One region of the Variovorax sp. H27-G14 genome, then DNA from elsewhere that is predicted to be linked to it. Evidence: predicted binding sites of a transcription regulator. Region 1 holds the regulator's gene; each other region holds the start of a gene.

Region 1 (2,199 bases):
GCATGGCTCATGACGATCTCCACGCGCGGCCACGTCACCGCGCCCGCGCCGACGGGTTTCGACGCCTGCGATCCGCCGCCTTCGGGCCATGAGCGCACAAGGCGCACGTCCCCTTCTTCCACATAGCCGAGCGGCCCCGCGTCGCCCGAGCCGAAAGCGTCGAGCCGATAGGTGTGCGTTTTCTGGATGTCCACCGCGCTGTGGACCGTGCCGGCACATACCACCGTCACGCCCTGCGCACCCTTGGTTGCGGCCACGCTGATGGCGTCGCGCACGTTCTGCGGTCCGTCCGGTGCCAGCGCCGTTGCAGGGCGCATCGCGCAGGTCAGCACCACCGGTTTGGCCGCTGCGAGCACCGAGTGCAGGAAGAACGCCGTCTCCTCCAGCGTGTCGGTGCCATGCGTGATGACCACGCCCGCCACGTCGGGCTGCGCCAGCCAATGCGCGCAGCGCTGCGCGAGTTGCCGCCATATCTCGAAGGACATGTCTTTGCTGTCCACCTGCGCCACCTGCTCCGCCACCAGCGTCACGCCAGTCGGAGCATCGATGCCGCCCAACAGGTCGGCCACGCCCACCTGCCCGGCCGTGTAGCCGATGTTGTCGCCGCTGCTGGCGGCCTTGCCGGCGATGGTGCCGCCAGTGCCCAGAACCACCACGCGTTGCACTTCAGCTGAAAAGGAATTGACCATGACTTGTCAACTTTTAAAAACTGGTTAAAAATACAGGTACTGGATATCTAGCCAGTGCCGCAAGGAACCACATATGCAGTTCGCAGTGAAGCTTACAGCCCGCCAGCAGCAGATCCTGGACTTGATCCAGAGTGCCATCGCCCGCACCGGCGCCCCACCCACGCGCGCCGAAATCGCCAACGAGCTGGGGTTCAAGTCGGCCAATGCCGCCGAAGAACACCTGCAGGCGCTGGCGCGCAAGGGTGTCATCGAGCTGGTGAGCGGCACCTCGCGCGGCATTCGCCTCAAGGGCGACGCCCTGCGCTCGCTCACTGAAACGCGCCACCGCGAAGGCGGCCAGTTCTCGCTGTCGCTGCCCGGCATGGCCCAGCTGGCACTGCCGCTCATCGGCCGCGTTGCCGCCGGCTCGCCTATCCTGGCGCAAGAGCATGTCGACAAGACCTACTACGTCGAGAACACGCTGTTCCAGCGCCAGCCCGACTACCTGCTGAAGGTGCGCGGCATGTCGATGCGCGACGCCGGCATCATGGACGGCGACCTGCTCGCCGTGCAGGCCACCAAGGAAGCGCGCAACGGCCAGATCGTGGTCGCGCGCCTGGGCGAAGAGGTGACGGTGAAGCGCCTGAAGCGCAACAAGCTGGTCATCGAGCTGCACGCCGAGAACCCTGACTACCCGACCATCATCGTCCAGCCCGGCGAGCCTTTCGAAATCGAAGGCCTTGCGGTCGGCCTCATCCGCAACACCATGCTGATGTAGGCCTCGCGGCCTGCTGGCAGCAGCACTCATCCGGCCGCGACAGGTGGCGGGCGTATGGCGCAAAGTCGTCATCACCCTGTCGCGGCCGATTCAAGAAATCCTGCCTGTGTTCAACCTCATACTTTTTTGGAGTTCACATGGGAATCGCCCTTCTCGCCATTGCTGATTTCTGGATGCCGCTGCAGTCGCTGGCCAACCGCCTGATCCCGACGCGCAGGCCCCACGCCAGGGACCATCTCGACGCCAACGACAGCTCCGCAGGTCTTCGCTACGTTGCCGTGCGCCCCGCCTGCACCACCCGCGCTGGCGGCATCACCGCAACGCCCGCGGTGGCCACGGCACCCGCACGCCCGCTGCGCGTGGTTCGCGTGGTCGACGGCAAGGGCCAGCAGCGCAACGACCGCGTCGTGATCTCCGGTCGCATGGCGGACGTGTGTGCCGAACTCGACCGCCTGGCCGCACTCGAAACCGCCGAGATCATGGCCACGGCCCACCGCTCGACGCGGCTGCACTGACGCAAACGCCCAGGAAGCCCTGCGGAAGCGGGCCCGAAAGCCGCCCGGGCCTGGGTATCCAAACGTTCACCGCTGCGACATGGCGATGGTGCGAGGCACAATGGCACGCCATGAACATTGTGATCCTCGACGATTACCAGGACGCCGTGCGCAAGCTGCGCTGCGCCGCCAAGCTGGACGCGTACGCGGCCAAGGTCTATACCAACACGGTGAAGGGCATCGGGCAGTTGTCGGTTCG
Region 2 (2,199 bases), 390 kb from region 1:
GGCGCAGGCCCCAGGCGGCGTCGAGCGCCGCGCGCAGCTCCGCGCCAAAGCGCCGCGTGAGGCCGCCGCGCGGCAGCGCCGCCACGTCGCCCCAGGTGCGGCAGCCCAGGCGCGCGAGCAGGTCGAGGTGGGTGCGTGCGGCGCTCAGCGTGTCCAGCGGCAGGCCGGCGGGCATGTCTTTGGGGCGCTGCTCCTGCCGCACGAACAGGCGCAGCCGCGCCAGCGCGATGAGGCTGGTGGCGCCTTGCGCGCCCTGCATGCGCACGTCGGGCGCGGGGTTGTCGGCCAGCAACTGGCGCATCAGCTGCAGCCGCCCGCCCCACAGGCGCTCGCAGGCGGAGACTTCGAGCATCAGCGCCTCGTCCTGCCAAGCGACGTGAGGGGTGTAGCGCAGCGCCCACCAGCCCAGCGCTTCGGGCGTGGGAAGCGTCGGTGCGTCGGCAGTCATGGGTGTGGGTGTGGTTGTGTGTGTGTCGGCCTCAAACAGCCACCGCAACGCGATCCAGTGCATTCCGGCCTCCTTTCCACACATCGATGCGCACCACCTTGGCGGACGTTTCGGCCTCGCCTGCGGGCACCGTGCCTTGCTGCTGCAGGCGCAGCTTGCGCCGCAACCGGGCCGCGGCCAGCAGCGCGGCCATGCGCTCGTTGCGCGCCGGCAGCATCACCGGCGCGGACAGCGGCGGCCCGCGGCGCTTGAGAATGTGCAGCTCGATCTGCGACGCATCGGCCTCGCAACGCTCGGCCCGCAGCCGCAGCCGCGCGGGCGAGGCCGACAGCGCCACCGACGCGGGCCGGCACACGAACAGCATCACCTCGTGCTGCGCGGCCGCCAATTGCAGCCGCCGCAGCTCGCCCACGCGCGCCTGCGGCAGCCAGGCGACCACGGCGGCCACCTCCGCGCAGCGCAGCGCCTGCTCGCAGGCCCACAGCCGCGCGGCCGGCGCCGCGCTCTTGACGCACATGAGCGACCCCACCGGCAGCCCCTGGGCCGCCAGCGACGCACCGCAAGGCTCGTAGGGCGCGCCGATCAGCACCACCGGCCCGCCACGCATCTGCACCGCCTGCGCCAGCCCGGGCAGCAGCAGCCGCCAGACATGGGCCTCGGGCGCGGCCTGCAGAAGCTCGGTCATGGCACCCACCGGCCAGCCGCCGCCGGGCAGCTCGGCGTCGAGCGCGGCGTGGCCGGTGGCCACGACCTGCGCGTCGGCCAGGCCGAGCTCGTCGGCATGCCAGACGCCGCGGCCCGCGGCAGTGGAAAAGGAGTCGAGGAAAGGAAGGCCCATGGTGAAGACTGTTAACTGTATTTTTATACAGTATTTCCTGAGTCGCAACAGCCCGCCTCGACAAAGATCGATTTACCTTGAAGGCCCACCGCCTTAAGATCAATTTGTTAACACTTTGTGACTTCTTCACACAAAATGATTCGCCTGATCGTCTCCACCCTCGCTGCCTTCACCCTGGCCATCGCCCCTTCGCTGCCCGCGCTGGCACAGGGGCAGGCCAAGTCCATCGTCATCGGCCAGACCTACGTGAAGACCGGGCCGCTGGCTTCGCTGTCGACCGAGCCGCTGGTCGGCATTCGCGCGATGTTCACGGCACTGAACGCCAGCGGCGGCATCAACGGCCGGCCGGTCGAGCTGCGCCAGCTCGACGACGCCTACGACCCCGCCAAGGGCGCGGAGAACGTGAAGACATTCGTCAACGAAGGCGCGGTCGGCATCCTGATGCCCATCGGCACCTCGTCGTCGGTGGGTGCGCTGAAGACGGCCAACGAACTGAAGATTCCGGTGGTCGGCCCGTACACCGGCGCGGGGCCGGTGGTGAAGTTCTCCGAGTACGGCTTTCCGGTGCGCATCAGTTTCGACGAGGAATACAGCCGCATCGTGAACCACCTGTTCACCATCGGCCTGTCGCGCATTGCCTTCGCCTACAACGACAACCCCGGCGCCCGCTCGGCGATGGAAAGCACGCAGAAGTTCATTGCCGAACGGGGCGACAAGATGGTGGGCAGCGTGGCCATCAAGAACGACGGCTCCGACGCCACCGAGCGCGCGGCGGAGCTGGCCAAGCTCAAGCCCAAGGCGGTGGTGCTGTCGGCCACCAACGACGTGGCGGCGAAGTTCATCACGGCCTACCGCGCGGCCGGCGGCGAGACGGCCTTCTATTCGTTCTCGTTCCTCAATGGGCAGAAGCTCT
Region 3 (2,199 bases), on a different contig from region 1:
GCTGGCCGCCATCAGCACCAGGGCGTAGGGGTAGCCCATCGACCAGTCGAGCTCTGGCATGAACTTGAAGTTCATGCCGTAGATGCTGGCAATCAGCGTGGGCGGCAGCAGCGCCACGCTGGCCACCGAGAAAATCTTGATGGTCTTGTTCTGGTTGATGTTGATGAAACCGACGGTCGCGTCCATCAAAAAGTTGATCTTGTCGAACAGAAAGGCCGTGTGGTTGTCCAGCGATTCGATGTCGCGCAAGATTTGCCGCGCCTCTTCGAACTGCTCTGCATTGAGCATCTTGCTGCGCATCATGAAGCTCACGGCGCGGCGCGTGTCCATCACGTTGCGGCGGATGCGGCCGTTCAAGTCTTCTTGGCGCGCAATGAGGCCCAGCACCTCGCCGGCCAGCTCGTCGGTGACGTTGCCCGACAGCACCTTCTTGCCGGCCACTTCGAGCTCGTCGTAGATATTCTCCAGCGTGTCGGCGGAGTATTCGGCGTCGGCGTCGAACAGCTTCAGCAGCACTTCCTTGGCGTCTTCGATCAGACCCGGCGCGCGGCGCGCGCGCATGCGCAGCAGGCGGAACACGGGCACGTCTTCGTCGTGTATCGAGAACAGCACGCCGCGGCTGCGCAGGTCGGTGTTGTGCTGGTTGAGGATGAAGGCCACGCGCACGGTGCGCGGGTCTTCGTCGTCGTCGATCAAGAAGTCGGAGCGGATGTGCAGTTCGCCGTTGTCTTCTTCATAGAAGCGGGCCGACTCCTCGATGTCTTCGTCCATCGCGTCTTCGGGAATCGACAGGCCGTAGTACTGCTTGATCCAGCGCTTTTCTTCGAGCGTGGGCGACTCCAGGTCGACCCAGATCGGCTGGAACTTGGAGAGCTCTTCGAGCGCCTCGATCTCTTCCTGAACGAGGCGGCCGTTGGCAAGCGTGAAGATGTTGAGCATGGGCTCACTCCCGGGTATGACTGGAACGTTGGGCGAGGGAGGGGGGCGCTTTCAATTCCCGGGCCCGACGTGCGCGAAACATCGCGTCAAGAAATCGTGTCAGCGAAAGGGAGTTGAAAGCTGCCGAGACGGGGCAGTTTCCATGGGAAGAATCTCTGGTTGCAGCGAGGCGCGATTATGTCACCGGCCACATGGCAGCACGGTGGCCGAGCTGGACGGACATACAGTAAAGTCGGTCGCCATGCAGACCCCTGCGCCCCTTGCCTTTGCCGCCGCGCCCGCGACCCCTTCCGCTCAGTCAGAGCGCCTGGCCGCCGCGCTGGCCACGCTCAACGACGCGCAGCGCGCGGCGGTAGAACATGGCGTGGTCGCGGCTGTCGGCGACAGCGGCGGTGCCGGCGCAGCCACCGCGCGCGACGACCGTCCGCTGCTCGTCATTGCCGGCGCCGGCTCGGGCAAGACCAGCACGCTGGCGCACCGCGTGGCGCACCTCATTGCGGGCGGCGTCGATCCGCAGCGCCTGCTGTTGCTGACCTTCTCGCGCCGGGCCGCGCAGGAAATGGGGCGGCGCGCCGGCCAGGTGCTGGCCAAGGTGCTCGGGCTGCAATCGGAGGCACCGCCCGTGCTGCCCTGGGCGGGTACCTTCCACGGCATCGGCGCGCGGCTGCTGCGCGAGTACGCCCCGCAGATCGGGCTCGACGAAAACTTCACCATCCACGACCGCGGCGACGCCGAAGACCTGATGGGGCTCGCGCGCCACGAGCTGGGTCTGTCGTCCACCGTGAACCGCTTTCCGCGCAAGGGCACCTGCCTGTCGATCTATTCGCGCTGCGTGAACACGCGCGCGCCGCTGGGGCAGGTGCTGAGCGAAGCCTTTCCCTGGTGCGCGGAATGGGAGGCCGAACTCAAGAAGCTGTTCGGGGCCTATGTCGAGGCCAAGCAGCAGCAGAAAGTGCTCGACTACGACGACCTGCTGCTCTACTGGGCCGAGATGGCCGCCGAGCCCGCGCTGGCCGCGCACATCGGTGCGCGCTTCGACCATGTGCTGATCGACGAATACCAGGACACCAACCGGCTGCAGGCCTCAATTCTTCTGGCGCTCAAGCCCGACGGGCGCGGCGTGACGGTGGTGGGGGACGACGCGCAGTCGATCTATTCGTTCCGCGGCGCCACGGTGCGCAACATCCTCGACTTTCCGACGCAGTTCACGCAGGCGGCGCGCGTGGTCACGCTGGAGCGCAACTACCGCTCGACGCAGCC
Region 4 (2,199 bases), on a different contig from region 1:
GCCTCAGTGCGCCGCTGCGGGTCGTCCGGAAGGGTGTCGGGAAGAAGGGCTGCCCACAGCATGGGAGAGCTCCCTGGACTGGCGGGCCGCGATCAGGCGGCTCGGGTAGCGAAGGCGCGGCGTCAGGACCGCTTCCAGCCCGCCAGGGATAGAGGGCAAGCGCAGCTCGCCCTCATGCGGCGGTCCTTTGCGCTTGAGCAGGTGAACGTGCAGTTCCCAGTCGACGCCCAGGCGGGCCTGCAGACGCAGCGGCGCGGCCGACGCTTCATGCGCGGCCGACTCCGGTCGACACAGGATGACCGGGCCGTCGCAGCCCTGGGCACAGACTTGCAAGCGGCGGACCTGTTCCTGGCGGGCCTGAGGCAGCCAGCTGACCAGCATGCCTGCGGCGTTGGCCTTGATGAGCTGCTCGGTGGCCCACAGGCGCTCCACCGGCTTGTCTGCGTTGATCCAAACCAGTTGGCGTTCATCCAGGCCGAGATGGCGCAGGCCGGGCAAGTGCGGGGCCTTCGGCGGGCCGACGACGACGATCTGCTTGCCCTGGGCGACCACGACACGCATCGCGGGGGCAAGCAAGCGCCATTCAAGTACAGAGGGCTGGACCTGCAGGACCTCCGTCAACGACTGGCATGGCCAGCCATTGCCAGGCAACTCGGCGTCCAGCGTCTCGAAGCCTGTGCGGAGCGTGGTCGTGACCGGTGAGCCGAGCGCATCGCCCCGCCAGATCGCCGCTTCCACGGCGTGCGGGAGCCCGACGGGCCAGCGTTGCGCCACGCCGGAAGGCGTGAAAGACTGTGGGACTGGGGGCGTGTTTTCGCCATCAGCCCACAACAGGGAGATGGCCATCAAGGCTCCTATTACTGTATGGATGTACAGTATCTCTGCGCCGTGCAGCTTGAGCAAGAAGGTTTACAAATTTGGTTGGCCTCTTGCCGCTCGGTACGGGCCAGATGAACAAAACCCAGCAGTTCCGCTGGGTGGATTCGCCGGAGGTGACGCATGTGCTACTCAGCCCAGATTCGTGCCGACTACAAGCAGTTCTTCCGGATGTTCGGCGGCGTGCTGACGCTGGACGCTTTCGCAGAGCTGTACTACGAGCGCCAATCGAATCCGAAGATCAAGATTCCCAAGGCAATGGATGCCGCGTTCATGAGCCCCGAGAACGAGGATGAGCGGGGCATCAAAGACCTCATCGATGCTTTCAACACCCAGCAGGCGATCAAGCTCGAGCAAGACCTCTTCGCGCAGCGCAAGCGCCTGGCCGATGCCCAGCGCAAGCTGCTCGTCAAGACGACGAAGAAGGCCTCCGAGGATGTGCGCATCGCAACCACCAAGGTGGAATGGGGACTTGGCAAGCTGGCCGATTTGAGGCGAGCCGAGCCAGAACCACGCGATGCGCGGATATTTCCTGGCGTCTATGCGCCAGTGATGATCTGGGAAGACGGGCATCGGGTGATCAAGCCAATGCGCTACCAGTGCAGGCCAGCGGGCAAGTCTGAGAAATTCGATTTCCTCTACCCGGGCACCTATAACGCCCGGCGCGACAACCTGGAAGGGTTTTGGCGTGGCCAATTCGGCGTGTCGCACGGTGTCATGGTGATCAATGCCTTTTATGAGCATGTCGATCGTGAAGGCAAGGACACCGTCCTTGAGTTCAGGCCAAGGCCGGAGCAGGACATGTGGCTGGCGTGCCTGTGGTCCAAGTGGACTGCGCCGGGACAGCCAGACCTGCTGTCGTTCGCCGTCATCATGGATGAGCCACCGCCAGAGGTTGCAGCGGCCGGCCACGATCGTTGCCCCATACCGCTCAAGCTTGAGAACATCGACGCTTGGTTAAGGCCGGACAAAGGTAATCTGGACGCCCAATACGCAATCCTCGATGACCGCGCGCGCCCTTACTACGAGCACCGCCTCGCCGCTTGACCACTTTTCCTGCGCAGATGACGAGGAATCCATGACCAGAGAATGGCCGCCAAGCTGTGCATCGCTCGCCGTGGCTCGCGATCCGCCTAGGATAGGCGCATGCCGGTATCGCCCTGAGTCGCTCTTTGCGATGGGGTTCTCTTCAAAGCTCCGTCGAGGTGAGTTTTCTACACGAATGGCCTCACAGTTGCCAACATCGGCTGATCGCACGAACATTCGCCGGAGCTCAACGCTCTGGAAGGATCCCGACCATGAAACTGATGAACGTCGAGTTGA

What was found. The regulator LexA, encoded in region 1, represses DNA repair genes until DNA is damaged. The targets are predictions, from matches to a motif close to ACTGTATNNNNATACAGT.
Region 2: imuA (translesion DNA synthesis-associated protein ImuA) is a predicted target of LexA. The motif match lies at 1,301-1,318, and genes of this name have one in related genera.
Region 3: VLK31_RS22695 (ATP-dependent helicase) is a predicted target of LexA. The motif match lies at 1,150-1,167, and genes of this name have one in related genera.
Region 4: imuA (translesion DNA synthesis-associated protein ImuA) is a predicted target of LexA. The motif match lies at 860-877, and genes of this name have one in related genera.

What each region holds. Positions count from the first base shown of each region.
Region 1 covers NZ_JAYLVN010000002.1:501,488-503,686, reverse strand. The annotation lists gene VLK31_RS07895 (asparaginase) at 1-689, opposite strand, end outside; gene lexA (transcriptional repressor LexA) at 763-1,446, shown strand; gene VLK31_RS07885 (hypothetical protein) at 1,584-1,961, shown strand; gene VLK31_RS07880 (D-2-hydroxyacid dehydrogenase family protein) at 2,072-2,199, shown strand, end outside.
Region 2 covers NZ_JAYLVN010000002.1:116,175-118,373, reverse strand. The annotation lists gene VLK31_RS06040 (Y-family DNA polymerase) at 1-511, opposite strand, end outside; gene imuA (translesion DNA synthesis-associated protein ImuA) at 480-1,286, opposite strand; gene VLK31_RS06030 (ABC transporter substrate-binding protein) at 1,422-2,199, shown strand, end outside.
Region 3 covers NZ_JAYLVN010000010.1:200,931-203,129, forward strand. The annotation lists gene corA (magnesium/cobalt transporter CorA) at 1-939, opposite strand, end outside; gene VLK31_RS22695 (ATP-dependent helicase) at 1,181-2,199, shown strand, end outside.
Region 4 covers NZ_JAYLVN010000025.1:14,292-16,490, forward strand. The annotation lists gene VLK31_RS32460 (Y-family DNA polymerase) at 1-62, opposite strand, end outside; gene imuA (translesion DNA synthesis-associated protein ImuA) at 4-846, opposite strand; gene VLK31_RS32470 (SOS response-associated peptidase family protein) at 1,000-1,923, shown strand; gene VLK31_RS32475 (hypothetical protein) at 2,175-2,199, shown strand, end outside.